3 regions of the Lysinibacillus sp. S1 genome follow, and region 3 is predicted to be linked to each of the others. Evidence: riboswitches for the same ligand, from Rfam matches in the RefSeq annotation. Region 3 holds a riboswitch; each other region holds the start of a gene.

Region 1 (12,730 bases), 2.0 Mb from region 3:
TAAGTGCGTTGAAGTCAGATCGGAAGGACTGGTGGAGCGCTTAGAAGTGAGAATGCCGGTATGAGTAGCGAAAGACGGGTGAGAATCCCGTCCACCGTATGACTAAGGTTTCCTGAGGAAGGCTCGTCCGCTCAGGGTTAGTCGGGACCTAAGCCGAGGCCGATAGGCGTAGGCGATGGACAACAGGTTGATATTCCTGTACCACCTCCTCACCGTTTGAGAAATGGGGGGACGCAGTAGGATAGGGTAAGCGCGCCGTTGGTTGTGCGCGTCCAAGCAGTAAGGCGTGTGTGTAGGCAAATCCGCACACTGTAACGTTGAGCTGTGATGGCGAGTCCGTATGGACGAAGTTCCTGATTTCACACTGCCAAGAAAAGCCTCTATCGAGGTGAGAGGTGCCCGTACCGCAAACCGACACAGGTAGTCGAGGAGAGAATCCTAAGGTGTGCGAGAGAACTCTCGTTAAGGAACTCGGCAAAATGACCCCGTAACTTCGGGAGAAGGGGTGCTCTTGAGCGTGCAAGCGCATGAGAGCCGCAGTGAATAGGCCCAGGCGACTGTTTAGCAAAAACACAGGTCTCTGCAAAACCGTAAGGTGACGTATAGGGGCTGACGCCTGCCCGGTGCTGGAAGGTTAAGAGGAGTGGTTAGCGCAAGCGAAGCTGCGAATTGAAGCCCCAGTAAACGGCGGCCGTAACTATAACGGTCCTAAGGTAGCGAAATTCCTTGTCGGGTAAGTTCCGACCCGCACGAAAGGCGTAACGATCTGGGCACTGTCTCAACGAGAGACTCGGTGAAATTATAGTACCTGTGAAGATGCAGGTTACCCGCGACAGGACGGAAAGACCCCGTGGAGCTTTACTGTAGCCTGATATTGAATTTTGGTACAACTTGTACAGGATAGGTAGGAGCCAGAGATCTCGGAGCGCCAGCTTCGAAGGAGGCGTCGGTGGGATACTACCCTGGTTGTATTGAAATTCTAACCCATGCCCCTTAGCGGGGCAGGAGACAGTGTCAGGCGGACAGTTTGACTGGGGCGGTCGCCTCCTAAAAGGTAACGGAGGCGCCCAAAGGTTCCCTCAGAATGGTTGGAAATCATTCGTAGAGTGTAAAGGCACAAGGGAGCTTGACTGCGAGACCTACAAGTCGAGCAGGGTCGAAAGACGGGCTTAGTGATCCGGTGGTTCCGCATGGAAGGGCCATCGCTCAACGGATAAAAGCTACCCCGGGGATAACAGGCTTATCTCCCCCAAGAGTCCACATCGACGGGGAGGTTTGGCACCTCGATGTCGGCTCATCGCATCCTGGGGCTGTAGTCGGTCCCAAGGGTTGGGCTGTTCGCCCATTAAAGCGGTACGCGAGCTGGGTTCAGAACGTCGTGAGACAGTTCGGTCCCTATCCGTCGTGGGCGTAGGAAATTTGAGAGGAGCTGTCCTTAGTACGAGAGGACCGGGATGGACACACCGCTGGTGTACCAGTTGTCTTGCCAAAGGCATCGCTGGGTAGCTATGTGTGGACGGGATAAGTGCTGAAAGCATCTAAGCATGAAGCCCCCCTCAAGATGAGATTTCCCATTACGCAAGTAAGTAAGATCCCTCAAAGACGATGAGGTAGATAGGTTCGAGGTGGAAGTGTGGTGACACATGGAGCTGACGAATACTAATCGATCGAGGACTTAACCAAAAAAGTTTGAAACATTCAATGTATCGTTTATCTAGTTTTGAAAGAATAAGTCTTTCAGCTGAATAAGTGAAGTGATGATGGCAAAGAGGTCACACCCGTTCCCATACCGAACACGGAAGTTAAGCTCTTTAGCGCCGATGGTAGTTGGGGGCTTCCCCCTGTGAGAGTAGGACGTCGCTTCGCTTATTTTTTGTGGAGGATTAGCTCAGCTGGGAGAGCACCTGCCTTACAAGCAGGGGGTCGGCGGTTCGAGCCCGTCATCCTCCACCATTTTGGTCCCGTGGTGTAGCGGTTAACATGCCTGCCTGTCACGCAGGAGATCGCCGGTTCGATCCCGGTCGGGACCGCCATTATTATTGCCGGTGTAGCTCAGTTGGTAGAGCAACTGACTTGTAATCAGTAGGTCGTGGGTTCGACTCCTATCGCCGGCACCATTCCCTTGGAGGGGTAGCGAAGTGGCTAAACGCGGCGGACTGTAAATCCGCTCCTTAGGGTTCGGCGGTTCGAATCCGTCCCCCTCCACCATTTTAGGGGCATAGTTCAACGGTAGAATAGAGGTCTCCAAAACCTTTGGTGTGGGTTCGATTCCTACTGCCCCTGCCAGGTATTGAGGTACTCGTTCATAATACAGCTAATATAATCTATATAGTGGCGATTGTGGCGAAGTGGTTAACGCATCGGATTGTGGTTCCGACATTCGTGGGTTCGATTCCCATCAGTCGCCCCATTTTAAAATTGGGGTATAGCCAAGCGGTAAGGCAACGGATTTTGATTCCGTCATGCCTAGGTTCGAATCCTAGTACCCCAGCCATTTTTAATTTCACGAGCCATTAGCTCAGTTGGTAGAGCATCTGACTTTTAATCAGAGGGTCGAAGGTTCGAGTCCTTCATGGCTCATCATTTTTTAATTAACATGCGCCCGTAGCTCAATTGGATAGAGCGTCTGACTACGGATCAGAAGGTTATGGGTTCGACTCCTGTCGGGCGCGCCAATAAAATCATGTTTACGGAATGTAGCTCAGCTTGGTAGAGCACTTGGTTTGGGACCAAGGGGTCGTAGGTTCGAATCCTGTCATTCCGACCATCTTTCATGATAAATGGGGCCTTAGCTCAGCTGGGAGAGCGCCTGCCTTGCACGCAGGAGGTCAGCGGTTCGATCCCGCTAGGCTCCACCATTGTAATATTTTTGGAGGTATACCCAAGTCTGGCTGAAGGGATCGGTCTTGAAAACCGACAGGCGGGTAACACCGCGCGGGGGTTCGAATCCCTCTACCTCCTCCATTTTTCGGGTCAGTAGCTCAGTTGGTAGAGCATTAGATTGAAGCTCTAAGTGTCGGCGGTTCGATTCCGTCCTGACCCACCATTATTGCGGGTGTAGTTTAATGGTAAAACCTCAGCCTTCCAAGCTGATGTCGTGAGTTCGATTCTCATCACCCGCTCCAAAATGGGCCTATAGCTCAGCTGGTTAGAGCGCACGCCTGATAAGCGTGAGGTCGATGGTTCGAGTCCATTTAGGCCCATATTATTCCGAAGTAGCTCAGTTGGTAGTAGCACCTGACTGTTAATCAGGTTGTCGCAGGTTCGAGTCCTGCCTTCGGAGCCACGGCCCGTTGGTCAAGTGGTTAAGACACCGCCCTTTCACGGCGGTAACACGGGTTCGAATCCCGTACGGGTCATCAAGCATGTAGCACAGATGTGTGTTACATGCTTTTTTCTATTCTCCTGTTCTTTAAACGATAAAAGATAATGCAATAGCAGAAAAAGACCTATTTGCAAGGTGAGGGACTGAATTTAATTCCCCTAGCATCTTACTATGGGCATCCTATAAGCCGTTTCACTTACCACGTACACTTCCATGGTCAATACTTTTGTGAAGGCTGCTTGACGACTTCTCTAGTATAGCGATACAGGCGAAATCCTGGCCAGAGAATTTGTGAAACTGGTTCTGCTCTATGCGAAAGCGAAGCAACAGCAGCAAGTAAGTAGCCCAGAACGTATAGCTTTTTCACCATTTACAAAAATTCTATTGATTTCTTTGTTCTACAACCCCCTGAAAAAGGCTACATGACTACTGTAGCCTTTTTATAATAATTAAAATCTTTCTCCCTTACATTCTCTTACGAAAGAGAGTCTATAGAGTAAATATGAACAAACTATTTCATATATAAAATATGTATGTTTTTTCAATTACTATTTTCATGGTGCTTGTTGTTTTGTTCCTCTAATATGAGGATAAGTGGAGGAATCGATATGAATATACAGGAGATACAGCAATTTTTAAGTCTATATCAGACAGAACAAAATGAATCAGAACTTTGGTTAAAGAATAGATTACAGGCAGTTAAGGATGCAGGTAAATATCACCCAACAACAGAGGAGCTAGTTTTTGGCGCACGTGTGGCATGGCGAAATAGCAATAAGTGTATTGGACGTCTGTTTTGGCAGTCACTGCATGTGGTAGATGCACGTGATGTTTTAGATGAAAAGGCTATTTTTCAAAAATTACTAGAACATATTGATTATGCGACAAATCATGGGAAAATTCGTCCAACTATAACAGTGTTTGCTTCAGATAGAGTACGGATTTGGAATCATCAACTAATTCGTTATGCAGGCTATGAAACAGATGCAGGCATTATTGGAGATTCACAGTCCATTAAATTTACAAAAGTGTGTGAGTCGTTAGGATGGAGAGGTAAAGGAACTGATTTTGATGTACTACCACTCGTTATACAGGTAGATAATCGTGCTCCTCAAATGTTTGTAATTCCTGAAGAAAATATAGTAGAGGTCTCAATCCGTCATCCAGAGTCAAACGATGTGGAAAAATTAGGAATGAAGTGGTATGCCGTACCTATTATTTCGAGTATGCGTTTTCAAATGGCTGGAATTGATTTTCAAGCAGCTCCATTTAACGGCTGGTATATGGGAACAGAGATTGGCGCACGAAATTTAGCAGATCATGATCGTTATAATATGTTACCTGCAATTGCAGAGATTTTTAATCTTGATACAACCAAACAAGCGTCTCTTTGGCGTGATCGTGCTTTAGTAGAACTTAATATTGCTGTTCTTCACTCATTTAAAGAAGATGGTGTGAGCATTGTTGATCATCATACAGCAGCTCAGCAGTTTAAATTGTTTGAGGAGGCAGAAAAATCAACAGGAAGAGAAGTTACAGGCAACTGGACATGGTTAATCCCACCACTTTCCCCTGCCACAACTCATATATTCCATAAACCCTATGTAAATATTTATCATACACCAAATTATTTTTATCAAAAACCATGCTATTAGTGTAAAAGAATTGTTTACTTTCGATACTTTTGATGAGAGAGGGCTTACTATGTTAGATCAGCAAATTCCCAATATCCCATGGAGACAATTGACGACACCTTATGGTAGAGGTACAGCCATTCCTAAGCTGATAGAACAGGAGCAATACACACAACTAGCTGAATTAATTGAACATCAAGGTACACTGTGGCAGGTGACACCATGGGTTTTGCTTGTCCTGCTAAAAAAGCTTACTCGTAAAAAATTAGAGGTTGTCTCCTTACAAGAGGTACAGTTATATTTAGCTGTGGCACATGCTATTACCAAGGATTATCTCGACCCAGTCAATACTGTTAAAAATATGCAGGAGCTATTAGACGTCAACTATTTGTGGATAGAAAATGAGGATAATGATGAGCAGGAGTGGGAGAAAGAAACGCCAAAGGGCTATGAGGAGCAAGCTTTTGTAGGCTATTACTATTATAGTTATATGCTTTTACAAGAGGCTGTTCCTATTTTTTCTACTATAACAGCTCATAATAATGAAGCATCAGAATGCCTTGCTGAATTGCTAACATTACTCCGCAACCCGACAATTAAGTAATGTGTAAACACTATAGAAATAGAGCAGATGGAGGAATCAAATCCACCTGCTTTATTTAATTTTAATGCACATATTCATCCTTAGAGGCTCTCATTGAGCAAAAGAAGAGTAACATTGCTACAACGACAAAGAGCCATCCCGCAATATTCCAGCCGCCAAATAAATCATGCAAGTAGCCAAAAAGAATAGGACCAATTGCGGCAAATAAATAACCCAAAGATTGCGCAAAGCCTGATAAATCTGCTGCTTCAAATGCAGTACGAGTCCGGAGAGTGAAGAACATCATTGCTAGGGCGAATGAAGAACCACCTGCTAACCCTAGAAGAACCATCCACAGTACCCCAAGACTTGTCCATTCCATGACAACCCCAACAAAGCCTACTAAATAGAAGGATGTAAACATCAATACAAGTGGGCGTTGAGAAGTCATTTTACCAGCAATAATAGGCACTGCTAAGGCCATTGGTACTTGTGAGAATTGCATGATTGAAAACATCCAGCCAGCTTTATCAGGTGCTAAACCTTGAGCAATATAGATCTCAGGTATCCAAGCTGCTGTTGTGTAGAATAATAAAGATTGTAAACCCATTGCCCCTGTGACAGCCCAAGTAACAGGTGATTTCCATAAAGGTGTACTGGTCTTCTTAGATGTAGTAACTGGTTCCGGTTTATTTGATTTTAGTTGAGGTATCCAAATTAAGATTGTAATTAGAACGAGTATGAGTGCAATGGAAAGTGCACCTTGCCAGCCTAACGATGAATTAGCTATCGGATAGCTAATACCAGCACCAAGGCCAGCAGTAAAATTCATGGACATGGTGAAAAAGGCCATTAATAAACCCACATGATAGGGAAATTTCAATTTCAATAATCCTGGAATTAGTACATTTCCAAAAGAAATGGCTACGCCAATTAACACAGTACCCAATAGAAGTAATTCTGTAGTACCAAGTGAACGTAGGACAATTCCTAAAGCCAAGAGAAAAGTTGATAAAAATAATGTTAGCTCAAGCCCTAGTTTGCGTGCTACAACTGGTGCAAATGGAGATATAACAGCAAAAGCCAGCAATGGTATCGTTGTTAGAAAGCCTGCCAAAACATTAGATATTCCAAGATCTTCACGGATAAAGGATATAATTGGGCCAACAACAGTTAGTGGCATTCGTAATGTAGAGGCTATAAAGATAACTCCAAAGACTAAAAGTAAGGTTGTTCCTTTCCAGCTAATTTTTTTACTTGGAAAACTAGTGGAATGATCATTTGTAGTCAAAATAAAATCCCCCCTAATAATAACCATTCTAATTGAACTACTATAACACTTTATCACACTATTAAAAATAGTAGAAGATTCATAAAATACAGAACATTTGTGGTTGTATTGAAATGTCTATGGTCTTATGTTAGTATAATAAACATCATAAATTTAATAATTATATGCCTCATGTTTGTATTGAGGTAGAGGTCGCGATATTTATAAGTATGCTAATTGAAATGACAAGCATTGATGAAATTAGTTGAAAGGAAATATTGCCGAAGTGTGAGGGGACTTGAAAACCTCATGCTGGGGCTGTCTCCGAAAGGAACAGAACTGTCACGTTTGCACAACGTGTTGAGCTATCATGTAGGAAAAACTGAGGATTAACGTAGCCATCACAGTGTATATGTGATGGCATTTTTTTGCCTCATAAATAGGAAGGAAGCTATATCGTGAGTGAAATAAAAGTAAATCAGCTCGGACATAAAGCGCCGAAGCTGAAAAAAGAATTAAAAAGCCGTCATATTACAATGATTTCTTTAGGCGGTACAATTGGTACGGGGCTATTTTTAGCCAGTGGAGGTGCAATTGCTCAGGCAGGGCCTGGAGGAGCATTGCTTGCCTATGCTTTAATCGGTATTATGGTGTATTTTTTAATGACAAGCTTAGGGGAAATGGCTGCCTATATGCCATCCTCAGGTTCATTTAGTACGTATGCAACCAAATTTGTAGATCCTGCCTTGGGCTTTGCATTAGGCTGGAACTACTGGTATAACTGGGCAATCACCATTGCTGCCGAAATTGCTGCTGTGTCATTAATTATGAAATATTGGTTCCCAGATAGCTCATCAGCACTTTGGACAGTATTATTTATTGCTGTTGTATTGACGTTTAATTTACTATCCGTAAAAAGTTATGGTGAAAGTGAATATTGGTTTGCCATGATTAAAGTAGCAACGGTTATTGTTTTTATTATCATTAGCTTACTAATGATTTTTGGTATTTTAGGTGGGCAGGCTCCTGTAGGTTTCACTAATTTCTTTGTTAGTGATGGGCCATTCCATGGTGGCTTCCTTGCTACATTTGGTATTTTCCTAGCTGCAGGATTTTCATTCCAAGGGACAGAATTACTAGGAATTACAGCTGGTGAAACAGATGATCCTGGTAAAAATATTCCGAAGGCTGTTAAATCTGTATTTTGGCGTATTCTTTTGTTCTATATTTTAGCGATTGGTGCAATTGGGATGTTAATTCCATTTACAGACGAACGTTTATTATCAGAAGATATCGCAGTATCACCGTTTACACTAGTGTTTGACCGCCTAGGTATTGCCTTTGCTGCTTCATTAATGAATGCCATTATTTTAACGGCTATGCTGTCAGCAGGAAATTCAGGACTATATGCATCTTCTCGTATGTTATGGCAATTAGCAGTGGATGGACATGCACCTAAATTTTTTGCAAAGCTAAGTCGTAGAGGTATTCCGATTTATGCACTTATGGCAACATTAGCTGTAGGCTGTTTAGCATTTTTGGCATCCTTCTTTGGCGATGGAGTGGTTTATATCTGGCTATTAAATGCTTCTGGAATGTCTGGCTTTATTGCATGGCTAGGTATTGCGTTTAGTCATTATCGTTTCCGCCGAGCGTTTGATGCACAAGGCTTAGATCCAAAGTTATTACCTTATAAAGCCAAATTATATCCTTTTGGACCATTATTTGCTTTTACAGTTTGTATGATCGTAGTCATTGGACAAAATTACACAGCCTTTACAGGCGATAAGATTGATTGGTACGGTATCCTTGTTTCGTATATTGGGATTCCATTATTTTTAGCATTATGGTTTGGCTATAAATTAAAGCACAAAACAAAAATGCTTCCACTTGAAGATTGTGATTTAAAAGTTGAAGATTAAATAATAGAGCTGTTCTATAAACCAAAGAGTGATGGTTTATGGAGCAGCTCTTTTTTCAACACTCATAAACAAATCTCTAATGATACATCATAAATATGGTAATGTAATATACATATGGAAATTGGGTTTGATAGGAGAGGTGCATCATAGTGCAAAAGCATATTTTACTTGTAGAAGACGATGAAGCCATTCGTGAAATGGTTGATAATTACTTAACGATGGAAGGTTTCCAGGTCACAACAGCGACTAATGGCGAAGAGGCATTACAAAATTGTTTGCAAAATATCTTTGATTTGGTCATCTTAGATATTATGATACCTAAATTAAATGGATTGGAAGTATTAAAGATTATTAGAGAGCAGGCAGCACTTCCTATCATTATTATGTCTGCAAAAGACAGTGATGTTGATAAAGCATTGGGCTTAGGATTAGGGGCAGATGATTATATTGCTAAACCCTTTTCTATGCTGGAATTTTCAGCACGTGTAAAGGCTGTTATCAGAAGAGCTACGAAATACTCTAGTCAAGCTGAACAAAAGCAAGAGGTCCTTGAAATTGATAATTTAAAGATAGATATCGTTAATTTCTCAATAACAAAGAGCGGACAAGAGATAAAGCTAACATCAAAGGAATTTTCCATTTTAAAATTGTTTGTGACAAATCGTCACAGAGTTTTTACCAAAGAGCAAATTTATCAGACGATATGGAAAGATGCCTATTATGGAGATGAAAATATTATAAATGTACATATCAGAAGACTCCGTGAAAAAATAGAAGATGATCCGTCACATCCTCACTATATTAAAACCCTATGGGGAATCGGCTATAAATTTGAAGGGTAAAAATATATGATATTTCTATTATTATTAATCATTGTATTGCTAATCGGCATTCTTATTTTTCAATGGAAAATCAAGAAGGAACAAGAACGTGCTATCCAATATATTCATCGAAAACTACACGTAATTGTGAATGAACAGACGTATGAAAAGATTCTAGTAACAACTACAAATTCAGAAATTCAACAGTTACTTATTACACTGAATACTTTGCTAGATCAACATCAAAAAATTCAGGCTACACATCGTAAAATGGAAAATTCCATGAAAAAGATGTTGGCCAATATTTCACATGATCTTAAAACGCCTTTAACCGTTGTACTTGGCTATATTGAAATGCTTCAACTTCAAAACGGGATTAGTGACGAGGAACAGCAACGTTTACTTACGGGTGTACATGCTAAAACATTAGAGGTATTAAAAATTATTCATACATTTTTTGACTTGGCAAAATTAGAGGCTGGGGACACAGATTATCCAATCACTAAAATCAATGTCAGTGAAATATGCCGAAAAAATGTTTTGTCTTTTTACGATTTGGTTACTTCATTGGGATTAGATATTAAAATTGATATCCCTGAAAGCTCCATATATGCACTTGGTAATGAAGAAGCATTAAATAGAGTGCTAAACAATCTACTGTCTAATGCTATTGCATATGGAGCAGATGGCAATGTAATTGGAATTACTATAAGAAACGATGAAGCCAATATCGATATTGATGTGTGGGATTGTGGCAAGGGCATTGATGAATACCATATCGATCGCGTTTTTGAAAGGATGTATACACTTGAGGATTCTCGAAATAAATCTTTCCAAGGTAGCGGTCTGGGGCTAACGATTACAAAGCGGCTTGTAGAAATAATGAATGGCTCGATCCGTTTATCGAGTATTCCCTATGAAAAAACTATTTTTACGATTTCGTTAAAGCGAATGATGTATTGAATCCATTATGCTTGTAGAGCTTTAATGCTTTGCAGGCTTTTTTACTTAAGAAATTTGTAAGAATGCAGTAATAAAATAGAGAGTTTCATTTTTTATAATGAAACTAGTCACAATTGAGGGAGAGAATTACATGACATACATTGTAAAAACAAATCAGCTTACGAAAGTGTACGATGGAAAGGAAGTTGTTTCTGCTGTCAATATGAACGTTAAGAAAGGTGAGATTTATGGATTTTTAGGTCCTAATGGTGCGGGTAAAACGACTGTTATGAAGATGCTAACTAATCTTACGAAACCTACAAGTGGGGATGTAGAAATTTTGGGGGCGAAATTGACGGACAAATCCTATGAAATACTAAAAAGAATGGGGACAATTATTGAATATCCTATTTTTTATGAAAAATTAACGGCTAGAGAGACCCTGGAATTACATTGTGAATACATGGGTTATTATGATAAGAAAGAAATTGCACATGTTCTTAATTTAGTAAAGTTATCGAATACAGAGAATAAGCAGGTTAAAGATTTTTCTCTGGGGATGAAGCAAAGATTAGGCATCGCAAGGGCCATTATTACAAAGCCAGAGTTACTTATATTAGACGAACCAATTAATGGATTGGACCCAGTAGGGATAAAGGAGTTAAGAGAGCTTTTCAAGATGCTTTGTAAGGAGTACGGCATAACTATTATTATCTCTAGTCATATTCTAGCTGAAATAGAACAATTGGTCGATACAATAGGTGTTATTAAGAATGGAAGGCTCATCACTGAGGTAGCAATGGATACTATTAATCGTGATCAGGTCAATTATACGGAAGTGATCGTAAGTGATGGGAAAAAGGCAGCGTTTATTATTGAAAGCGAATTAAACATTACGAATTTTAAGCTGATGGATGATAACTCTATACGTATATACGACTCAACAGTATCCCAACAAAGCCTATCGAGAGCATTAATTGAACATGACGTTGAGATTGAAGAGATTAGTAAAAAAACTAGTTCATTAGAGGATTATTTCTTAAAGCTAATCAATGGAGGTGTTGTCCATGCTTAATTTAATGCGTTTAGAAATGAAAAAATTTCATTTAGGTTCATATGTTAAAGGAGCCATTATCGCTAATTTTGTTATTCTTGGTTTTTTGTTTATGATTTTATTTATTTCTAAAGTGGAAGGAGACCCAGGGCTTGAAAATTATGAGGTTGCATTCAGTGTTATTGATTCATTTGTAAGAGCAGTTTTTATGATTTTTGCTTCTACGTTAATAGCTAAGTTAATCATCGGAGAATATAAATTTAAAACCATTACATTAGCCTTTATGTATCCTATAAGTAGAAAGAAATTAATGGTCGCAAAGCTTGCTATTGTCATGCTATTTACTTTCAGTATGATCATTATCTCCAATGCTCTTATTACAACCATTTTTTGTATCATAAGCGATCGATATGAATTAATTCCTGATGTACTATCTAGTTCTTTAATTATCCAGCAAATACCTTCTGTATTGATGAATGCGATTGCTGCCTCAGGTATAGCTTTAATCCCATTGTATTTCGGGATGAGAAAATACTCTATACCGACAACTATCATTTCATCTATTATAATTGTGTCTGTAACTTCGTCAAATTCAGGTAACTTTACTTTAAACGATATTATTATTATTCCAATTACTTTAGCAATCGTGGGTCTTGGTATTGCTTATTTAGCCATTAGAAATATCGAAAAGGTGGATGTTTAATCAAAAAGATACCAGGTGCTCATTGCTATAGAGTACCTGGCTTTTTGTTATCCAAAAATTGTTTCCCACAGTAAGTAAATATTTAACGTAATAACAACGACTACGACAAACCAACCTAAAACAGTTGTAATACGGTGATTAACTAGGCTTCCCATAATGTCTCGTTTACTTGTAAACATAACAAGAGGGACAAGTGCAAAGGCAATACCAAATGATAAAACAACTTGACTAAGAACGAGAGCATAGGTAGCATTCACACCAGAGGCAATGATTGCAAGTGGTGGCACCATGGTAATCGCTCTACGTAAATAAAGAGGTATTTTTCTTTGAATGAAGCCTTGCATCACTACGTCACCAGCTAAAGTCCCTACAGAGGAGCTAGCAAGCCCTGCAATAAGTAAACCAAGACCAAAGGAAATGGCAGCCATTGGGCCGAGCGCAACTTTTAAGCCATTATAGGCAACATCTAAATCTTC
Region 2 (6,631 bases), 1.1 Mb from region 3:
TCAAATTACATGATCCAAAATATAATGTCATGTTAACGGATGATAAGACCTATCCATATTTAAAAATTACGAATGAAAAACATCCTCGTCTGATTACGACACGGAAGGTAAAAAAGGATAAGGCAAAATATTTTGGTCCTTATCCGAATGCCTATGCAGCAAGTGAAACGAAAAAGCTATTGGATCGATTGTATCCGCTGCGCAAATGTGTACAATTACCTTCCAAGGTTTGCTTGTACTATCACATGGGTCAATGCTTAGCACCTTGTGTGAAGGAAATTGAAGGTCAGGTTTATCAAGAAATGATTGAGGATATGACGAAGTTTCTAAATGGTGGTGTGGAGGCAGTCAAAAAAGAGCTTGAAGTTAAAATGCTAGCAGCTGCAGAAAACCTGGAATTTGAGCGAGCGAAGGAATTCCGAGACCAAATTGCCCATATTGATACGGTTATGCAGAAACAAAAAATAGTTTCAAGTGATACAACAAATCGAGATGTATTTGGCTATGCTGTTGAAAAAGGATGGATGTGTGTTCAGGTTTTCTTTGTACGCCAAGGAAAGCTGATTGAGCGCGATGTCTCAATTTTCCCCATCTATCAAGATGCAGAGGAAGAATTTTTAACATTTGTTGGGCGCTTTTATGAAAAGCCAGAGCATATTAAGCCAAAAGAAATTTTTATTCCACAAGCCATTGATGCAGCTATCTTAACAGAATTATTAGAAATTAAAGTGCTCACACCGAAAAGAGGTCAAAAGAAGGAATTGGTTGAATTAGCTACCAAAAATGCTGAAATTGCTGTGGCAGCTAAATTCCAGCTAATAGAGCGTCAGGAAGAACGTACGATTGGTGCTTGTGAGGCACTTGGTGAAGCAATGGGTATTAGTACACCTTTACGAATTGAAGCTTTTGATAATAGTCATATGCATGGAACGGATGCAGTGTCTGCTATGGTTGTTTTCATTGATGGGAAGCCTGCGAAAAAGGAGTACCGAAAATATAAAACGCGTACAGCAGCCAAGCATGATGATTACGGTGCAATGCAGGAGGTTATACGTCGTCGCTATATACGTGTTTTAAAGGAAGGACTACCATTACCAGATTTAGTCTTAATTGATGGTGGTAAGGGACAAATGGAAGTAGCCCGTGAAGTACTAGAAGATGAGCTTGGTCTTGTTATACCGATTGCTGGTTTAGCCAAGGATGATAAGCATAATACATCTCAGCTCTTGTTTGGTGATCCACCAGAAGTGATTAGCTTAAAACGTACAAGTGATGGCTTTTATTTATTACAACGAATTCAAGACGAAGTCCATCGCTTTGCTATTACCTTCTTGCGTCAACAGCATGAGAAGCATGCCATTCAATCTGTATTAGATCATATTGAAGGGGTAGGACCAAAACGAAAGCAACAGCTGCTTAAACATTTCGGTTCAGTCAAAAAAATTCGAGAGGCGAGCGAGCTAGCATTACAGGAGGCTGGGATGCCCGCTAATTTAGCAAGCCAAATTTTTAGCTATTTTCAGCAACAATCATTGTCAAAGGAATAGGCATGTGCTATGGTTATAAATAACATTGTTTTCAATGTTATGAAGAGTCAACTGCGTGACTAGTTTGTTTACGCAAAGGCTTAATGAATTGAATACATTCACTTTAAAGTGATGATAGAGGTGCAAGATTCAAGAGTAACACGATGGAGGATGGACAAGTCCAGAGATATTGTGTGAAAGGGGAGCTTGCCGAAGTACAGGATTGTTGTTCCATTGTTGTACTGGTTTTGCATTTAAGAAATGTAAGACTGTCGATTCTAAACGTTTCGGAGAGCTATCACACATGCGCAAGTTACGATTATTGTACATGTTATAGGCAGCTTTCACGTTATGTGGAGGCTGCCTTTTAGTTTTCTAGAAACGGTTTTACCCCCCATAATTTGGTGAAATACATGAACTGGAAGGGAGAACGAAAGAAATGGCTAAAATCGTGATGAAGTTTGGAGGAGCTGCATTAGCTTCTACTGAACAAATCCAAGAGGCTGCTAGGAAAGCGATTGCTGAAAAGGACAAAGGATTGGATGTAGTAGTGGTCGTTGCAGCGATGGGACACACTGCGAAAGAGATGAAAATGATGGTACACCAACTAACTGACGATGTGTCGAAAAGAGAATTAGATGCAGTTTTGTCAACTGGCTCTCAATTATCTAGTGCTTTATTTACCATCGCTTTGCAGGAAGCAGGCTATGAGGCTGTGTCTCTAACTGGATGGCAAGCTGGTATACATACGGATGGTATGTATCGACATGCTCGTATCGACTATATAGATATTAGTCGTATGGAAGAACATTTTGCACAGGGACAAATTGTGGTTATTGCTGGAGAACAAGGGATTGACGAAGTGCACAATATCACCACGCTTGGAAAAGGTGGAGCTGAAACAGCTGCTGTTGCACTTGCCATAGCGTTGGAAGCGGAGAGAGTAGATATGTATACAAATGTGGATGGTGTTTATACAGCAGATCCACGATATGTTCCCAATGCCCAAAAGCTTCAAGAAATTTCATATGATGAAATGTTGGAATTATCGAATTTAGGGTCTCATATCATACATCCTCGTGCGGTGGAGTTAGCGAAGAAATTTCAAATGCCTGTTATTATACGTTCAAGTTTAATAGAATCAGTAGGCACTTTATTGAAGGAGGAAGTGGAAATGGAAAAAAATTTAGTCGTTCGTGGTGTTGCATTTGAATCAGATATTATTCGTTTAACAGTAGGGTATGATGCTTTTTCCAATGCTTCATTAGCAGATATATTTACGGTTCTTGCAGAGAACCGTATTAATGTAGATATTATTGTCCAAGCCATTATTGATGGGTTGAAGCCAACTGTATCGTTTTCCATTTTAAAAGAGGAATTTGCGGAAGCATTACGTGTTTTAGAGGATAGTAAATTATCACTTGGATTTAGTTTTGCTGACTTCGAAATTGGACTAGCAAAAGTTTCTATTATTGGTTCAGGCATGGCTTCCAATCCAKGCGTTGCTGCTCGTATGTTTGATCGGTTACGTCGTGAAAATATCCCTGTAAAAATGGTTAGTACTTCTGAAATAAAAGTGTCCGTTGTTGTACCACAGGATGATATGATCCAAGCAGCTAATGCTCTCCATGATGAGTTTAATTTAGAGCAAGCACTTTACATATAATAATAGAAGAAACAGCATTTTATGTAATTGACCGAAATAAAAGGAAGAAAAAAGAAGGATTGTCATCCCATTCTTTAATGGGAGACAATCCTTTTTAATTATTCTGTGGGAATGGTATTCATAATACGTTCTTTAACGTCCCATTTGACTGTAAACATGACGTATTGTTGCTTTTCCCGTTTTTCATTATAGCATTCTGTCAGGTAGCCTTTAGCTAGTTGAATTTGCTCTGCTATAAATCCTGCTTCAAGTTTAAAGCTACGCTGCTTTATTTGAAGAATTTCAGGGTCATTTGTCAACTGGAAAATACGTCCATCTTTTGATTCCTTTATGAGTTCTAATGTACCCCAGCAGGCATCTGCGAAAAATGCGATAAGTTCATCTTGACTTTTACATGGGAACTTGCGAGCAAGCTCTTTACCTGCCCAATAAAGGACGTCATCTTCATGTTTACCAAGTATAGAAGATAGAATATGATCACGAATGATCTCATAGCCAAATGATGAGATTGTAGGAGATGGAGTGTTTAACATTGTTATCCTTCTTTCTTAGAATTTTCTTAAAATTTAACGGTAATAAAGTAATGATAGATTTTTCGAGAAAAAACGACGCATCATGTACTAGATTAGTTCTTTAATAAGCTCTATGAAAAACTCCGAGTTGCCTTGACGCTCGTAGCTCTTGAGAGTACAATAAACATGTCATAATATTGTACCATGATGAAATACACAGTCAATGAAGTATCATTTACAAAATGATGACTTCTTTTGTTGTGCTATTTTAAGTACTAAGGGGGGTAACAGTCTTGTCGAAAGATCGAGAGTTTTTATGGCGTCGCTTACATTCTCTACTTGGGATCATTCCAGTAGGTCTGTTTTTAACGATGCACCTGTTCATTAACTTTACAGCAACAGGCGGGGCAGAAAGTTACAACGATGCTACCGCAGTAATGGAAAAGATTCCATTCCTTATCCTAGTTGAATGGATTGTCATCTATATTCCATTAATGTTCCACGCATTCTATGGTGTCTACATTGCATTCACTGCTACACCAAACACAGGACGTTTCAGCACGTACCGTAACTGGATGTTCTCTTTACAACGTTTTACTGGTGTATTCTTAGTGATATTTATTGCATGGCATATTTTCCAAACTCGTATTCAAAAAGCACTTGGCACACACGTTGATTACGACATGATGGCGAATATTGTTGCTAATCCATTCATGCTTGGATTCTACATTGTTGGTATTTTATCAGCAACTTTCCACTTATCTAACGGTTTATGGGCATTCCTAGTAAGCTGGGGTATTACACAATCTCCTCAGTCTCAAAAGATCGCTACTTACGTAACAAACATTCTTTTCGTAATTCTAAGTGTAGTTGGTGTGGCTGCTATTTTAGCTTTCGTATAATTCAATAGAAGCTACGATAGAGCACATGCAATCATTGCAATTTTTTAAGAGGAGTGAGAAATAATCATGGCGAAAAGCAAAATAATTGTTGTCGGCGGTGGTCTTGCCGGTCTGATGGCAACGATTAAAGCAGCTGAAGTTGGTACTGAAGTTGATTTATTCTCATTAGTTCCTGTAAAACGCTCACACTCTGTTTGTGCGCAAGGCGGAATTAATGGTGCGGTAAATACTAAAGGTGAAGGGGATTCTCCATGGATCCACTTTGATGATACAGTTTATGGTGGGGACTTCCTAGCGAACCAACCACCAGTTAAAGGTATGTGTGATGCAGCACCTGGCATTATCCACTTAATGGACCGTATGGGTGTTATGTTCAACCGTACACCAGAAGGACTTTTAGATTTCCGTCGTTTTGGTGGTACTTTAATGCACCGTACAGCTTTCTCTGGTGCAACAACAGGTCAACAATTACTATATGCGCTAGATGAGCAAGTTCGTTCTCATGAAGTAGCTGGTTTAGTAAATAAATATGAACACTGGGAATTCCTTGGTGTTATTATCGATGAAGACGGCGTTTGTCGTGGTATCGTAGCGCAAGATATGCGTACAGAAGAAATTAAATCATTCCGTGCAGACGCTGTTATTATGGCGACTGGTGGCCCTGGTATTATCTTCGGTAAAACAACAAACTCTGTTATTAACACAGGTTCTGCTGCTTCTATCGTTTATCAACAAGGTGCTTCATATGCGAATGGTGAATTCATTCAAATTCACCCAACAGCGATTCCTGGAGATGACAAAAACCGTCTAATGTCAGAATCAGCTCGTGGTGAAGGTGGTCGTATTTGGACTTATAAAGACGGTAAACCTTGGTACTTCCTAGAAGAGAAATACCCAGCTTATGGTAACTTAGTACCACGTGATATTGCAACACGTGAAATTTTCGACGTTTGTGTAAACCAAAAACTTGGTATCAATGGCGAAAACATGGTATACCTAGATCTTTCACATAAAGATCCACATGAATTGGACGTTAAACTTGGTGGTATCATCGAAATCTATGAAAAATTCGTAGGGGATGACCCACGTAAATTACCAATGAAAATTTTCCCAGCAGTTCACTATTCAATGGGTGGATTATGGGTTGACTACAATCAAATGACTGAAATTCCTGGTCTATTTGCAGCAGGTGAATGTGATTACTCTCAACATGGTGCAAACCGTCTTGGTGCAAACTCATTATTATCTGCTATCTACGGTGGTATGGTTGCAGGACCAAACGCAGTAGACTATGTAAAACACCTTAAAAAGCATGCTGAAGATCTTCCACAAGAGATTTACGATGCTCGTGTAAAAGAGGAACAAGCGAAATGGGATGCTATCATGAAAATGGAAGGCACAGAAAACGCTTACTTACTGCATAAAGAGCTTGGTGAAATGATGACTGCTACAATGACTGTAGTACGTTACAATGATCAGCTTGAAGATACATTGAAAAAACTTGATGAGCTTACTGAGCGTTGGAACAACATCAACATCAATGATACGCAAAAATGGAGCAATCAAGGCGCACACTTTACACGTCAGCTTAAAAATATGTTAGTGCTTGCAAAAGTAATGACAAAAGGTGCACTATTACGTAATGAATCTCGTGGTGCACACTATAAACCTGATTTCCCTAACCGTGATGATGAGAACTTCTTAAAAACAACAATGGCGAAGTTTGACCCAGCTACTGGTAATCCAATCATCACGTACCAAGAAGTCGACGTTTCATTAATCCCACCACGTAAACGCGACTACTCTGCGAAAGGAGACTAAAAGTTATGCAAATCGCAGCTAATACTGGAAGAATGGTCAAAGTGGAAATCTTACGTCAAGATACACAAGGCGGCAATAGCTACTGGCAAAAATTCCAAGTGCCTTACCGTCATGGTATGAACGTAATTTCAATTTTAATGGAAATTCAAAAAAATCCTGTTACTGAAGATGGTGTAAACACATCACCAGTATCATGGGATATGA
Region 3 (12,730 bases):
TGCAAAAAATAGAATAATTGAAAGTAAACAGGCGTCCTGCTTGGGCGTCTGTTTTTTAGCAAAGGAGGCCAATCAATGAGTGATATACATAATGCAACACCAAAGCAAGATGAATTAACGGAAGAAGAATTTATTGAACTTGTACTCGAGGAACAGCAAAAAGCATTAGCACAGGCGCGAGAAGAACGCATTTATGGAAAAAAGCCAAAAAAACAAAAGCCTCTTGTACGCTGGATCATGTGGGGTATGGCACTAGTGCTGTTTTTCAATACATTTGCCCTCATTTTTCAAATCTACTCCATACCCGCGCTTGAATTTATCAAGGTTTCAACGCGGCTCTCTGCACAAGAGGATATACAAACCTATAAAAAGGCAGTCGTTGAAATTTCAACAGGCTCCAGTAAAGGCACTGGTTTTGCCATCTCACCAGATGGTCTGATTGTCACCAACGCCCATGTTGTCGAACATGCCACAACATTATCAGTTGTCTTTCCTGATGAGGGACTGATGGAAGCAACATTAATCGAGAGCTATCCAGCCGTAGATTTAGCCTTTGTACAGGTGCAAGCTGAGCAACTTCCCTATCTACCTCTTGCAGAAGATCCACCTTACACTGTTAATGAACATGTCTATTTTATTGGAAATCCACTTGCTTTCACCGGCATCGCTAATGAAGGAACATTGCTAGAAGCCATTCAATTAGAAGATTGGCAGGAGCCAGTTAGGATGCTAAAAGCTCCTGTTTATCGGGGCAATAGTGGTAGCCCTGTAATCGATCAACATGGTGAGGTCATTGGGGTTATCTTTGCCACGATGAAATATGAGCCCATTGGAAATGTTGGCCTATTTGTACCTGTACAACAACTCCGAAATTTATTAGAAGAGCAATAAAAAATGAACCTGTAATAAGCAGGTTCATTTTTTATAGGGCGCCTTAGGTTTACATAATATTATTATTTATCTTTACTTTCTTGCTTGACGAACTGAGCAATTGGTGATTTTACAGGAATTTTACTGACTACCTCATCACTTACTTCTGCAACCTTTTGTAGCACATGTAAAAGCTTGTCATCCCCTGTCCAGTGCTTTTCCACTACATCTGGACCCAACTTATTAATAATGGTATTTACCACAAAAGTTGCTAGTACAACATCATCTAAATAGCCACCAAAGCCTAGCAGTCCTTCTGGCATTAAATCCATTGGTAATACAAAATACGCAATGGATGCCCCAATTAATGCACGACTCTTTTTATCTACACCCGCATCGGTTACTGTTTTAATTAACAAATGAAATAAATCAGGCACAAACATTAAATACGGAGTAAACTTGTTACTTTTTCCCTTTTTCGACCCAAGGAAAGCTACTAATTTTGTACGTAGTTTCTGATAAAAATCCTGTTGCTCCTGTTCTTCAGGCAATTTTTCTTCATTATTCACATTCATCTGCCTCCTTCTTTACAGCGATGCGCTATTTTGGCGGGGCTACCCTCCATTTTATGGGGTTATCCGCTACTTTTGTGCAGCTATCCTCCAGTTTCACATGGCTATCCGCTACTTTTATAGCGCTATCCTTTACTTTTGCATGGCTATCCGCCACTACTATATATTTAACCTAAAATAGGATTTGTAATCCTTAAACTTGCAAATGATACAAAAAAGACATCCTATTTACATAGGATGTCTTGGGTTTAACGAAAGTAATTTTAATTACTGAGAATTAAAGTTTAGTTACGTTAGCAGCTTGTGGTCCGCGGTTGCCATCTACAACTTCGAATTCCACTTTTTGACCTTCGTCAAGAGTTTTGAAACCTTCGCCTTGGATAGCTGAGAAGTGTACGAATACGTCGTTTTCACCTTCAACTTCGATGAATCCAAAACCTTTTTCTGAGTTAAACCATTTTACTGTACCTTGTTTCATTTAAGAAAACCTCCAAAAAATAAAAGTGAACAATATGTAATTTCTTCAGCGATTGAAAAAAATTCACATATTACAAAGAGTACCGAACTAACGCGATCACTTTTTGTAATATGTGAATTCATGTTTCCGGTGAAGCAATTAAATTGTTAAGTTAAGTATAACTGCCATCCATAATTTTGTCAAATAAAGAAAAAATCTTTTTTACTTTTTTTCAAAATTTTTTTACTTCTCTTCTATTTTACACGCAATTATCCCATGATATACTTGTGCATCATCATCGCAAGCCTCACAGTAAAAGCTTTCATCCTCAGACCAAAAAGCCCAATACTGCTCCTCTTTCGCTGCCTCATTATCGTAAGAGGAACGAAAATGCGCTAATTTTTGCTGTAATGCACGTTCAAAGAGCTCCTTCGTGTCAAATGTATCTTCAGTTTGAATATAAGCTTCCCAGCCTTCAAATTTCCACCAAGGCTCATAGTCCGCTTTCATGTAAATAATTGTATACATATTTGCCCATTCCTTGCTGTCATAAGATAGTTTCATTTTAGCAAACACAACTGAAATGTCTATTAAAACCACCTGAATTATGCTATTATTACCTTATTATACATACTTTTTGGAGGTATTTTTATGTTTTCAAGTATTCGACCTAAAGCAGAGCTAGAAGAACTACTCAAACGTGGTACAGATTTACATGCAACAGGCCGATTTTACCAAACACTGGCATTCAATCATTTCACTTCACAAGATGAGGAGCACTTAAAGGCACTCTATCAAAAGCTCAAAGACATTACCCCTTCCATGAATGCCATTTTTCATCATTATTTAAGCGAGATATCCCCTACCTCTCAATTAATCATTAGTGAAGAAAATATTAATCAATACTTAACACAGTTTTTCTTAGCAACTCGTGATGATCATTATGTAGATGAAACTGTCAAATTTTTCAATCTATTCCGCAAGCATCAATACGAGCCTGGTAAATTAATTGTTGTCTTCAACCAATTTGCCTTCTATATTACTACATATATTTTATACAATTTTGGTATCAAGCCAAATAAAGCATTTCAATATATGAAATCCTTCCAATCCGCTGTCAATGTCGATCAAGAATTATTAGTGGAAGTGTTAACTGAACGCATTATTGAAAATGTGGTAGGAGAAGTATCTTCTTTAATGGATGTCAATGCCAAAATTATGTACATGAAAGATTTAGTTTTTAGCCTAGATAAACAAAATGAAGAGATTCAATCCTCTACTGCTGCAACAGAACAGATTGCAGCTTCTATCAATGAGGTTGCACGCATGTCTTCTCATATATCAGAGAAAACAACTGAATCTGTTGACCATGCTACAAAAGGTAAAAACGCTATTGAGCATGCCCTATCGGAGATTTTTAAAACAGAGGAGACCTTTACATCCATTGTTGACTCATTTTCAGAATTACAAAAAAGGGTAAATGATATTGAACAGGTTGTCACATTAATCAATCAAATCGCCGATCAAACGAATCTACTCGCACTTAATGCCTCCATTGAAGCAGCGCGTGCAGGTGAACATGGGAAAGGCTTTGCGGTCGTTGCACAGGAAGTACGAAAGCTTGCTGAAAACACGGTAGCTGCGCTAAGTGAAGTATCCGCAAATGTTCATCATTTAAAGAGTTATTCGAATGATGTTTCTAACTCGATTACCGATACGACAGCTATTATTAAAGAAGCAACCGTTGAAGCAAAAGATTCGTTACCATTATTAAATGCCATTGTTCAAGCGATTGAGGGTATTAATTTAGATGTGACAAATACGGCTGCCATTTCCCAGGAACAAGCAGCCGCGATTGATGAAGTTTCAGCAAGAATGATTGAAATTTCAAGCTTGCAGGAAGATATTCGTGATTATAGTCATAATACATCCAGCGATATTCATTTATTAGGGAAAGAAATTAACCGTTTCCGTAATGATCTTATTGCTAACAATAATGTACAGCTTTCATCTATTGCCCTACTACAATTATCGAAGGCTGATCATATTTTATGGAAATGGCGCATTTATAACATGTTCCTTGGCCTAGAAAACGTTGATCCAAGCGATGTTTCTTCTCATAGAGACTGTCGACTTGGCAAATGGTACACTGCGTCTCGTACAGTCGAACGTTTCGGTCATTTACAGGACTATCATGAATTAGATGGCTATCATTTACGCGTCCATGAATCAGCGAAGCTTGCGGCTGAAGCCCATAAAGCGGGTCATATCGAACAAGCTGATATTCATCTAAAAGAAGTCGATGAGGCATCTAAGCATGTACTTTATCACATTAATAACTTAATTGCCTATTTAGAAAAAGAACGTGTCATGCAATAAAAGGAGAGGTTCGCCCCTCTCCTCTATTAAGTAGGAGGTATTCCCTTGAACAAACGAGCAAGTATAAAATTTTTTGGTGATGTCTATGGCACAGGCTACCGATTCTTCATCAAGCAAAAAGCTATTGAATTAGGGTTAAAAGGATACTGTCGATTGAATGACGCAGAGCAAATTGAAGTGGAAGTGGAGGGCTCAGAAAAGGCACTCAATGAATTTCTCCTTTTTGTCCAAAAAGGCGTTAGTCCCCAAGCCGATTCCAATTCATTTTCTTTAGAATTATACGATGATTTAAAAGGCTATATACGTATGGAGTCAGACATTGTTTAATGTCTGGCTTTTTTGTAGTGTTGTTTTAGAGAGGGGTTCAACAATTTTTAATCTTAACACTGCATTTTGTCATATAGGAAGTATGATAAAATTATCGAAAAATATTTGGGAGTGATTATAATGAAATTTACTTGTCCTTGTTGCGGATATAAGACAATGAAAGGAAAACCACCAGGTACATACGAGATATGTGAAATTTGTTTTTGGGAAGATGACGGCGTTCAATTTTATGATTATGACTTTGGAGGTGGAGCTAATACGCTATCCTTAAGGCAAGCACAGAAAAATTTTAATATATTTGGTGCATGCGAAGAACGATGTATTGCGTTTGTAAGAAAACCAAACGAAAAAGACGAAAAAGATTCAAATTGGAAGCCGTTTTTCAAGAGAGCTGACACTGGGCTATGGGTTCTTTGAATGATGCCTCCTCTCCTAGTTATTGAAAGCAAAAAAGTCATGCTCTTAAGAACATGACCTATCATCATTTTTTGATTTTTATTTTTTGAATGGCAGCAACTAATATCGATTCATCAGTGATTTTCACATATTGATTTTTAGATTCCTTCATATAGCCTTCTTTGTTTAAATAGGCTTTTAATTTTGATTTTTTCTCAAAGACTTTTTCTTTCACTTTCTGTTCACTTACTGGTTCATCCATATTTTTTGTAATAGACACCAGAAAAATTTTCGTCATCCTATATCCCCCTTTGTATCAGTTACGAATTCATTTGGAAAAATTTTCATACAAGACTCATTCATTTTGGATGAAGATGCTCTTCTTAGAGAATAAACCGCTCCTTTTCGAGTTGGAGCCGCTCATGGATCTCACTTAACCGCTCGCTTTGAGGCAGAAGCCGCTCTTGAATCAAATTACGCTCCTCTATTCAGGGACCGAGATGCAAAAAATCGTCATTCCCATGTCAGAATGGCTCCTAAGGATAACAAAACCGACTTATTCATCGAAACAACTCACTTATTCTATGTATTATCATTGAGAAAGTTCACAAATAGCAGTAAAATTTATGTAAGGGATTAATTTTCAATGAAACTTTATGTCGATTATTTCGTATAAGAAGATAGACATATTGAAAAGCAAGGAGGATGAAACAATGCTTAGTGTCGGACAGTTTTTCTCTAGACATAGTGCCAGCTTTCTTATTTCGCTCACAACTGTTTCTATTGCAGCAATTGCGGCAAATCCTGGATTCTTCCTTGGTGGTTTACTGTTTGCGGGTTCCTATGCGACGAGTACATCGTTGCTGAAACATAGACAAAAAAAGAAAGTCATGCAAATAGCAGGCATCACAAAAGAAGAATTCAAACACATTGAAACACAAGTATTAACAGCTAATAAGCATATTCAAACATTGAGTCAAAACTATTTACGTGTACGTTCTGTTTCAGCGTTTAAACAACTACTTGAAATGACGCGTATCTCCAAAAATATCGTCAAAATCGTCAAGACAGACCCACGTAAATTTTATAATGTGGAACCATTTTTCTATGCACACTTACCTTCTGCTGTAGAATTAACGGATAAATATACAATGCTTTCCAAGCAGCCAGTGAAGGATAAGGAAATTCAATTAACTTTATCCAAAACACGAGAAACCCTAACTGATTTGAATGACACAATTCAAATTGATTTAAAGGATGCACTTGCAAATGATATCGATCATCTGCAAATGGAGATTGAATTCGCAAATCGTTCCAATCTTAGACGTAGAGAACAATTGGACTGGCGAGGCGATGATAAATGACAGCAAACGAACACGCATTTCAACTAAATACCATACCAGGGCTTTCTCCACTAGTCCAATCCTATTTAGAAACAACTCCGCAAAACGAGGCGATGGCGACTTATGAAACGCTATCGCCTCTTGCACAAAGTCGTGCATTACTGTATGCCAGTCAAATCGATTTGACTGATTTTGAATCATTGCTGTCCCTTGGGCAAGATTCACAGCGAGCTCTGTCTCAATTTGCCGACCGCATGCTTGCTCAAGTAAAGCAAAAGGATGTCACTAAAATTGGTCAAATGCTGGATTCTTTAATGCAGACGTTAGATCGAGTAGATCCAACTGCTTTGGAACCAAAAAAGCAAACCTTTTTCAAAAAAATCTTTGGCAAAACCGAGCCTAATGTGAAGCAAACACTCACAGAATTTGAACGTATTAGTATACAGGTGGAACGCATTGGCGTTCAGCTGGAACGTGCACAGCTTCAGCTGATAAAAGATGTTGAAAACTTAGAGGCGCTTTATGCCCATAATCGAGGATTTTTTGAGGAATTGGCAACGGCGATTGCCGCAGGACAAATGAAAAAGCAGCAAGCCATTGAGGTAGAGCTACCTGCACAAATAACGAGTGTCCAAGCTACCAAACAGCCACTTGCGATCCAGCAATTAAATGACTTTGCTGCTCAAATCGAAAGACTCGATCAACGTATTTATGATTTACAAGTATCACAGCAAGTCGCTCTGCAAACAGCTCCTCAAATTCGTATGATTCAGCAGGCCAATCAAACATTAGCTGAAAAAATTGAGTTTTCTATCGTTACCTTGATTCCGCTCTGGAAAAACCAACTGGCGATGATGCTATCGATGCATATGGATCATCATTATGCACGTTTAGAGGAGCGATTATCAAGGGCTCATGATCGCTTCTCAAGTCCCACGTTTGAACAGCAAGTTTCGAAGTTTAAAGAAACACAGCAAGAGCTGCAAACAGCAATTAAAGATGTCTTTGCCCTGCATACCGCAACTGAACAAGAGAAACAACAGCTACAGGATGTGGCGGGTGCTAGCAGCTATCAGCGAGATTAACAAAAAAATGGGTGGCTCAGCAAATGTTCTGAACCACCCTGTTTGTTTTTATTCAAAATAATCTTTATAGTAGCCACCGACATTACCTGTGTTGTCGATGATAAAAACGAACTCTTCTGTTTCATTTTTCACTTCATACTCTTTTCCTACTGTTAATACGTTTGATACTAAGTATTTCGATGCATTTGTATGTTTGCAAGTAACCGTTCGTAATGTTGGCGCATCTTTCCATTTTAAATGTAACATATTCTCTCTACCTCTCTTTACTAGCAAAAGCTAATGTCTATTGCTTATTTTATAATATTTTTGGTCTTTTGTGGAGAAAAAAGAAATACTATACCTATTCTATCCAAAAAAAATGAACATTTGAGGTGTTATGATGAGTTTTGGTGGTGTACCGCAATGGTTTTTTATCATTGCTGTAGCATTCGCAATCTGCTTTGTACTTTATGCAGAATGGAATTCTAGAAAATAAGTGAGTCCAACAGGTTGGACTCACTTTTTTGTGCTTATTTTAATGTACGCTTTAAAAATTCCTTCGTACGTTCATGTTGTGGATTGACTAATACTTGTGCTGGAGGGCCTTCTTCCACAATTACACCTTTATCCATAAAGACAACACGATCTGCTACTTCTTTGGCAAATTCCATCTCATGTGTCACGATGAGCATCGTATTGCCCTCGTTTGCTAGCTGACGCATTACCTTTAATACCTCACCCACCATTTCTGGGTCTAATGCGGATGTTGGCTCATCGAATAGCATTACATCAGGATTCATTGATAAGGCACGAGCGATGGCCACACGCTGCTTTTGTCCGCCTGAGAGTTGACGGGGCTTGGCATTCACATATTGATCCATGCCAACGATTTTCAAGTATTTAAGCGCCGTTTCTTCTGCTTCTTTTTTCGAACGTTTTAACACTTTGATTTGGCCCACCGTGCAATTACTTATGACATTGTGGTTGTTAAATAAATTGAACTGCTGGAACACCATGCCTAAATGTGTGCGATATTCTTGAATATTGTGCTTTTCATCTAGGATGTCTTCCCCTTTATAAATAATTTGACCGCCACTTGGCGTTTCTAATAAATTTATGCAACGAAGCAATGTGGATTTACCAGAGCCAGAGGAGCCAATTAAACAAACTACCTCCCCTTTTTCCACTTGGAAATTCACATCTTTTAACACTTGGTTACGTCCAAATGATTTACTTAAATGCTCGATTTTAATGACTGCCATTTGTGCGTCCCCCTATACGGCTTCTTTTTGTTCTTTTTGATAGGCATCAGGACCATCTAGACGTTTTTCAACATACAGAAGGATGCGAGATGCGGTAAATGTCATGATGAAATAAAGAACACATGCAACGAAGAATGATTCGAAATAACGGAAGTTGTTACCCGAAATTGATTTTGTTTGGAAGAATAATTCCGTTACTCCAATGACATTTAATACGGCTGTATCTTTAATATTCATGATTAATTGGTTACCTGTCGCTGGTAAAACATTACGCGCTACTTGTGGTAAGACAACATGAAGCATAATTTGGAAGTGATTCATGCCAATTGCTGATGCTGCCTCGTATTGACCATTATCAATGGATACAATACCGCCACGAACAATTTCTGCCATATATGCCCCAGTATTGAGGGAAACGACTAAAATACCTGCTGTAATAAAGTGCATATCGATACCGAATGCGATATCTAATCCGTAGTAGACAACCATAGCTTGTACAATCATTGGTGTACCACGGAAAAATTCAACATAGCATGTTAGTATAAAATTAATGAGCTTTAAGCTATAAAATTTCACACCTTTTTTACGAACTGGAATCGTATGCATAATTCCGATGAAAAATCCGATAAATGCACCAATAATTGTACTAATACTCGAAATCAGTAACGTATAATACGCACCTCGTAAAAACATTTGCCAGTTGTTTTCAATAATTGAAAGTATCCATTCAAGACTCATGATGTTCCTCCTAACAATGTCATCTTGCTCGCTTATTTCTTTTGTGTCCTAGCTCTTTCTACCATTCTATGATTTGTCACGCTAGGACATTATCATTATGTAGAGAGGTTCTCATTTTGATAATGATGAAATGATCATGCACGGACTAATTGCTAGTCCGTGCCATGTCATTATTGTGCTGCGGGTTGTTGAGAAATAGCTTCTTCCATAATCGCTTGACGATCATCTTCTGAAATGCCTTTTAGGATTTCATTGATTTTTTCACGATTTGCATCATCTTTACGTAAGCCTACAGCAATTGAAGTATTTGATAGGTCTGTATCAAAGCCTTCTTCAAATGCTACATAGGTGAATTTATCGTTGGCAGCAGAAGCGGAAATGCCCTCTGGACGTTCAGCTACATAGCCATCAATTTTACCTGCTTCTAACGCCACACGCATTGCTGGGAAGCTCTCCATTGCTGTTTGCTTTTCTACGCCTTTAATTTGATCGATAACTGTGTAGTTTGATGTATTTAATTGTGATGTAATTTTAGCACCTGAGAAGTCTTGAATCGATTTTGCGCCTTCATATTTGCTACCTTTTTTAATAACCATAACAAAATCAGAAGTATAATAGTTTTCTGTAAAATCAATTGTTTTCTTGCGTTCTTCTGTTGGTGACATACCTGCAATAATTGCATCAATTTTGTTTGATTGTAGCGCTGGAACTAAACCGTCCCACTCCATTTTAACAATGACTAACTCTTTGCCTAGACCTTCAGCGATTTTCTTTGCCATTTGTACATCATAGCCACCTGCATACTCTGCATTATCCGCAATTTTCACTGCACCATTTGCATCGTCTTGCTGTGTCCAGTTGAACGGTGGGTAGCCAGCCTCCATTCCAATTCGGAATTCACCGCCACCTTCTTCTTTGTCAGTTCCAGCATCACTTGAACCGCCCTCTTTTTTGTCACTTGTGCCACATGCAGCTAGCACAATTGCCGTCATGATAGAGATCATTACTAACAACCATTTTCTTTTCATGAAAAACTCCCCTTTTCTGTAAAAAAATAAGACAACTGTACTAAAAAAGACCTAAGTTTATTGAACTTAGGTCTTACCTTTTATGACAGTTGCCCAAATCCTCACTATAATTTCCATGTTTCCGAGATAGCACAACCTAGTAAATCTGGAAATCCATTTACTAGGACAGTCCTGCACTTATTCACTGCAGACCCAGTATAAAAGTACGAGCTCCTTTTATACTTCGGCGATATTTCCTTCTTCATTGCGTCTTCGCTTGCTTTTACTCAACAATGAACTAATAAATACCGCGCCTCTACCTCACTGGTAACAATTCGTGAGGTTTGTTTATTTAATTGATATTTAGATACTACTATAAAACTAATATGTTCGTCAAGACGATTTTAACATTTTTCTGACTAATGACAATATTAGGATATTGTGCGTTCTGCTTCCACTTTAAATCGTTGAACTTTTGTTGATATTTCTGAAAATTACAACAAATATTTATTATAGAGTATGTTCTACATATGAGAAAAGTTGCGTTTTTTTCTTTCTTTGCTCCTATAAACGATGTACCATTCGTACTCTTTCAAGCATAGAATCGCTCAATACCTTTCGTCATACAAAAAAACCCTGCTGAACATTGTTCGCAGGGTTTAATGGAATTATGAATTTAATAATAAATCTTCAGGATTTTCGATTAATTCTTTAACTGTTTTTAAGAATCCTACAGAATCTTTACCATCGATGATACGGTGATCGTATGAAAGTGCTACATACATCATTGGACGGATTTGAACTTCACCATTTACTGCAACTGGACGGTTTACAATTGAGTGCATACCTAAAATACCAGCTTGTGTACCGTTCATAATTGGTGTTGACATTAATGAACCGAATACACCACCATTTGTGATTGTGAATGATCCACCAGCCATGTCATTTAAGCCTAATTTTTTATCACGAGCTTTTGTCGCTAAGTTAGCAATATCTTTTTCGATTTCTGCAAAGTTTTTGCTATTAGCATCGCGTACAACTGGTACGACTAAACCTTCTTCAGTCGATACAGCAATACCGATATCAAAGAAGTTATTTAAATGAATCTCATCGCCAGAGATTTGAGCGTTTACGTATGGGTATTTTTTCAGTGCTGCAACAACAGCTTTAGTGAAGAATGACATGAAACCAAGTTTGATGTCGTTTGCTTTTACAAACTCTTCTTGTTTACGTTTACGAAGTGCCATGATGTTTGTCATGTCAATTTCGTTGAATGTTGTTAACATTGCTGTTGATTGTTTAACTTCTAATAAACGTTTTGCAATTGTTTGGCGACGACGGCTCATTTTTTCAATTGTTACACGGTCAGAATTAGCTGCTGGTGTGAATACTACTGGGCCACCTGAAGTTGCTACGGATGTAGGTGCTGCTGCTGGTGCTRSWGCTGTACCATGAGCTGCTACATCTTGTACACGTACACGTCCTTGTGGATCTACTGGAGATACCGCTGCAAGGTCAATACCTTTTTCACGTGCAAGACGACGTGCTGCTGGAGATGCAACTACACGCTCACCAGAAGTTTCTTCTACTACTGGAGCTGCTGCAACTGGTGCAGGTGCTGCTTGTGGCGCTGCTGGTGCAGGTGCTGCCTCAGTTGGTGCTGCCGCTGCTGGAGCTGCCGCTGCTGGAGCTGCTGCTGCGCCTTCGCCTGCTTCTACTACTGCGATAACTTGACCAACTAGTACAGTATCGCCTTCTTCAGCTAAAATTTGTGTTAATACACCTGCTTCTTCAGAAATGATCTCAGCGTTTACTTTATCTGTTTCAAGTTCAACGATGAATTCACCTTTTTCAACGCGATCGCCCACTTTTTTTACCCACTGTGCGATACTACCTTCTGTAATCGATTCTGCTAATTCAGGGACTTTAATTTCAGCCACTTTCATTTCCTCCTTTGATTAACGTGCATGACGCACATAGAAGGGCTACTGCTTAAGGGCAAGTAGCCCGGTTTCAAAAATTGATATATGTTATTTAACCTTTACTGGCTCAGCAACCGCTTCTTCAATAAGAGCTGCTTGTGCTGCTTTATGAGAATCTGCATCCCCTTCAGAAGTTGAGCTCATTGCAGGACGGCCTACATAGCGAAGTTTTTTACCTTCTGAAAGTTCATATAATGTTTCTAATGCATAATTCCATGAGCCTTGGTTTTTAGGTTCTTCTTGTACCCAAACAATCTCTTTTGCATTAGGATACTTAGCAATGATACCAGCAACTTGCTCTTTTGGGAATGGGTAAAGTTGTTCTACACGAAT

The links. A riboswitch is a leader RNA that binds a small molecule or an ion and turns the genes downstream of it on or off. The one in region 3 is predicted to bind lysine.
Region 1: another riboswitch for lysine. It lies ahead of ACHZEU_RS12245 (amino acid permease); the one in region 3 lies ahead of ACHZEU_RS02275 (transporter substrate-binding domain-containing protein).
Region 2: another riboswitch for lysine. It lies ahead of ACHZEU_RS20225 (aspartate kinase); the one in region 3 lies ahead of ACHZEU_RS02275 (transporter substrate-binding domain-containing protein).

What each region holds. Positions count from the first base shown of each region.
Region 1 covers NZ_CP173154.1:2,464,654-2,477,383, reverse strand. The annotation lists rRNA gene ACHZEU_RS12355 (23S ribosomal RNA) at 1-1,683, shown strand, start outside; rRNA gene rrf (5S ribosomal RNA) at 1,751-1,866, shown strand; tRNA gene ACHZEU_RS12345 (tRNA-Val) at 1,878-1,953, shown strand; tRNA gene ACHZEU_RS12340 (tRNA-Asp) at 1,958-2,033, shown strand; tRNA gene ACHZEU_RS12335 (tRNA-Thr) at 2,042-2,117, shown strand; tRNA gene ACHZEU_RS12330 (tRNA-Tyr) at 2,125-2,208, shown strand; tRNA gene ACHZEU_RS12325 (tRNA-Trp) at 2,213-2,286, shown strand; tRNA gene ACHZEU_RS12320 (tRNA-His) at 2,335-2,410, shown strand; tRNA gene ACHZEU_RS12315 (tRNA-Gln) at 2,420-2,494, shown strand; tRNA gene ACHZEU_RS12310 (tRNA-Lys) at 2,508-2,580, shown strand; tRNA gene ACHZEU_RS12305 (tRNA-Arg) at 2,599-2,675, shown strand; tRNA gene ACHZEU_RS12300 (tRNA-Pro) at 2,691-2,767, shown strand; tRNA gene ACHZEU_RS12295 (tRNA-Ala) at 2,783-2,858, shown strand; tRNA gene ACHZEU_RS12290 (tRNA-Ser) at 2,872-2,964, shown strand; tRNA gene ACHZEU_RS12285 (tRNA-Phe) at 2,971-3,046, shown strand; tRNA gene ACHZEU_RS12280 (tRNA-Gly) at 3,052-3,125, shown strand; tRNA gene ACHZEU_RS12275 (tRNA-Ile) at 3,130-3,203, shown strand; tRNA gene ACHZEU_RS12270 (tRNA-Asn) at 3,210-3,286, shown strand; tRNA gene ACHZEU_RS12265 (tRNA-Glu) at 3,288-3,359, shown strand; gene ACHZEU_RS12260 (nitric oxide synthase oxygenase) at 3,934-4,980, shown strand; gene ACHZEU_RS12255 (hypothetical protein) at 5,030-5,563, shown strand; gene ACHZEU_RS12250 (MFS transporter) at 5,625-6,833, opposite strand; lysine riboswitch at 7,012-7,188, shown strand; gene ACHZEU_RS12245 (amino acid permease) at 7,271-8,734, shown strand; gene ACHZEU_RS12240 (response regulator transcription factor) at 8,884-9,576, shown strand; gene ACHZEU_RS12235 (sensor histidine kinase KdpD) at 9,583-10,518, shown strand; gene ACHZEU_RS12230 (ABC transporter ATP-binding protein) at 10,649-11,572, shown strand; gene ACHZEU_RS12225 (ABC transporter permease) at 11,565-12,254, shown strand; gene ACHZEU_RS12220 (Nramp family divalent metal transporter) at 12,302-12,730, opposite strand, start outside.
Region 2 covers NZ_CP173154.1:4,046,928-4,053,558, forward strand. The annotation lists gene uvrC (excinuclease ABC subunit UvrC) at 1-1,547, shown strand, start outside; lysine riboswitch at 1,655-1,832, shown strand; gene ACHZEU_RS20225 (aspartate kinase) at 1,966-3,192, shown strand; gene ACHZEU_RS20230 (YslB family protein) at 3,291-3,725, opposite strand; gene ACHZEU_RS20235 (succinate dehydrogenase cytochrome b558 subunit) at 3,998-4,606, shown strand; gene sdhA (succinate dehydrogenase flavoprotein subunit) at 4,673-6,427, shown strand; gene sdhB (succinate dehydrogenase iron-sulfur subunit) at 6,433-6,631, shown strand, end outside.
Region 3 covers NZ_CP173154.1:436,527-449,256, forward strand. The annotation lists gene ACHZEU_RS02205 (hypothetical protein) at 1-17, shown strand, start outside; gene ACHZEU_RS02210 (S1C family serine protease) at 76-891, shown strand; gene ACHZEU_RS02215 (YkvA family protein) at 954-1,445, opposite strand; gene ACHZEU_RS02220 (cold-shock protein) at 1,720-1,920, opposite strand; gene ACHZEU_RS02225 (DUF1033 family protein) at 2,143-2,499, opposite strand; gene ACHZEU_RS02230 (globin-coupled sensor protein) at 2,551-4,278, shown strand; gene ACHZEU_RS02235 (acylphosphatase) at 4,324-4,605, shown strand; gene ACHZEU_RS02240 (CPCC family cysteine-rich protein) at 4,726-5,022, shown strand; gene ACHZEU_RS02245 (hypothetical protein) at 5,087-5,299, opposite strand; gene ACHZEU_RS02250 (5-bromo-4-chloroindolyl phosphate hydrolysis family protein) at 5,715-6,365, shown strand; gene ACHZEU_RS02255 (toxic anion resistance protein) at 6,362-7,429, shown strand; gene ACHZEU_RS02260 (DUF6501 family protein) at 7,478-7,675, opposite strand; gene ACHZEU_RS02265 (amino acid ABC transporter ATP-binding protein) at 7,939-8,670, opposite strand; gene ACHZEU_RS02270 (amino acid ABC transporter permease) at 8,683-9,408, opposite strand; gene ACHZEU_RS02275 (transporter substrate-binding domain-containing protein) at 9,579-10,436, opposite strand; lysine riboswitch at 10,556-10,742, opposite strand; gene odhB (2-oxoglutarate dehydrogenase complex dihydrolipoyllysine-residue succinyltransferase) at 11,084-12,355, opposite strand; gene ACHZEU_RS02285 (2-oxoglutarate dehydrogenase E1 component) at 12,446-12,730, opposite strand, start outside.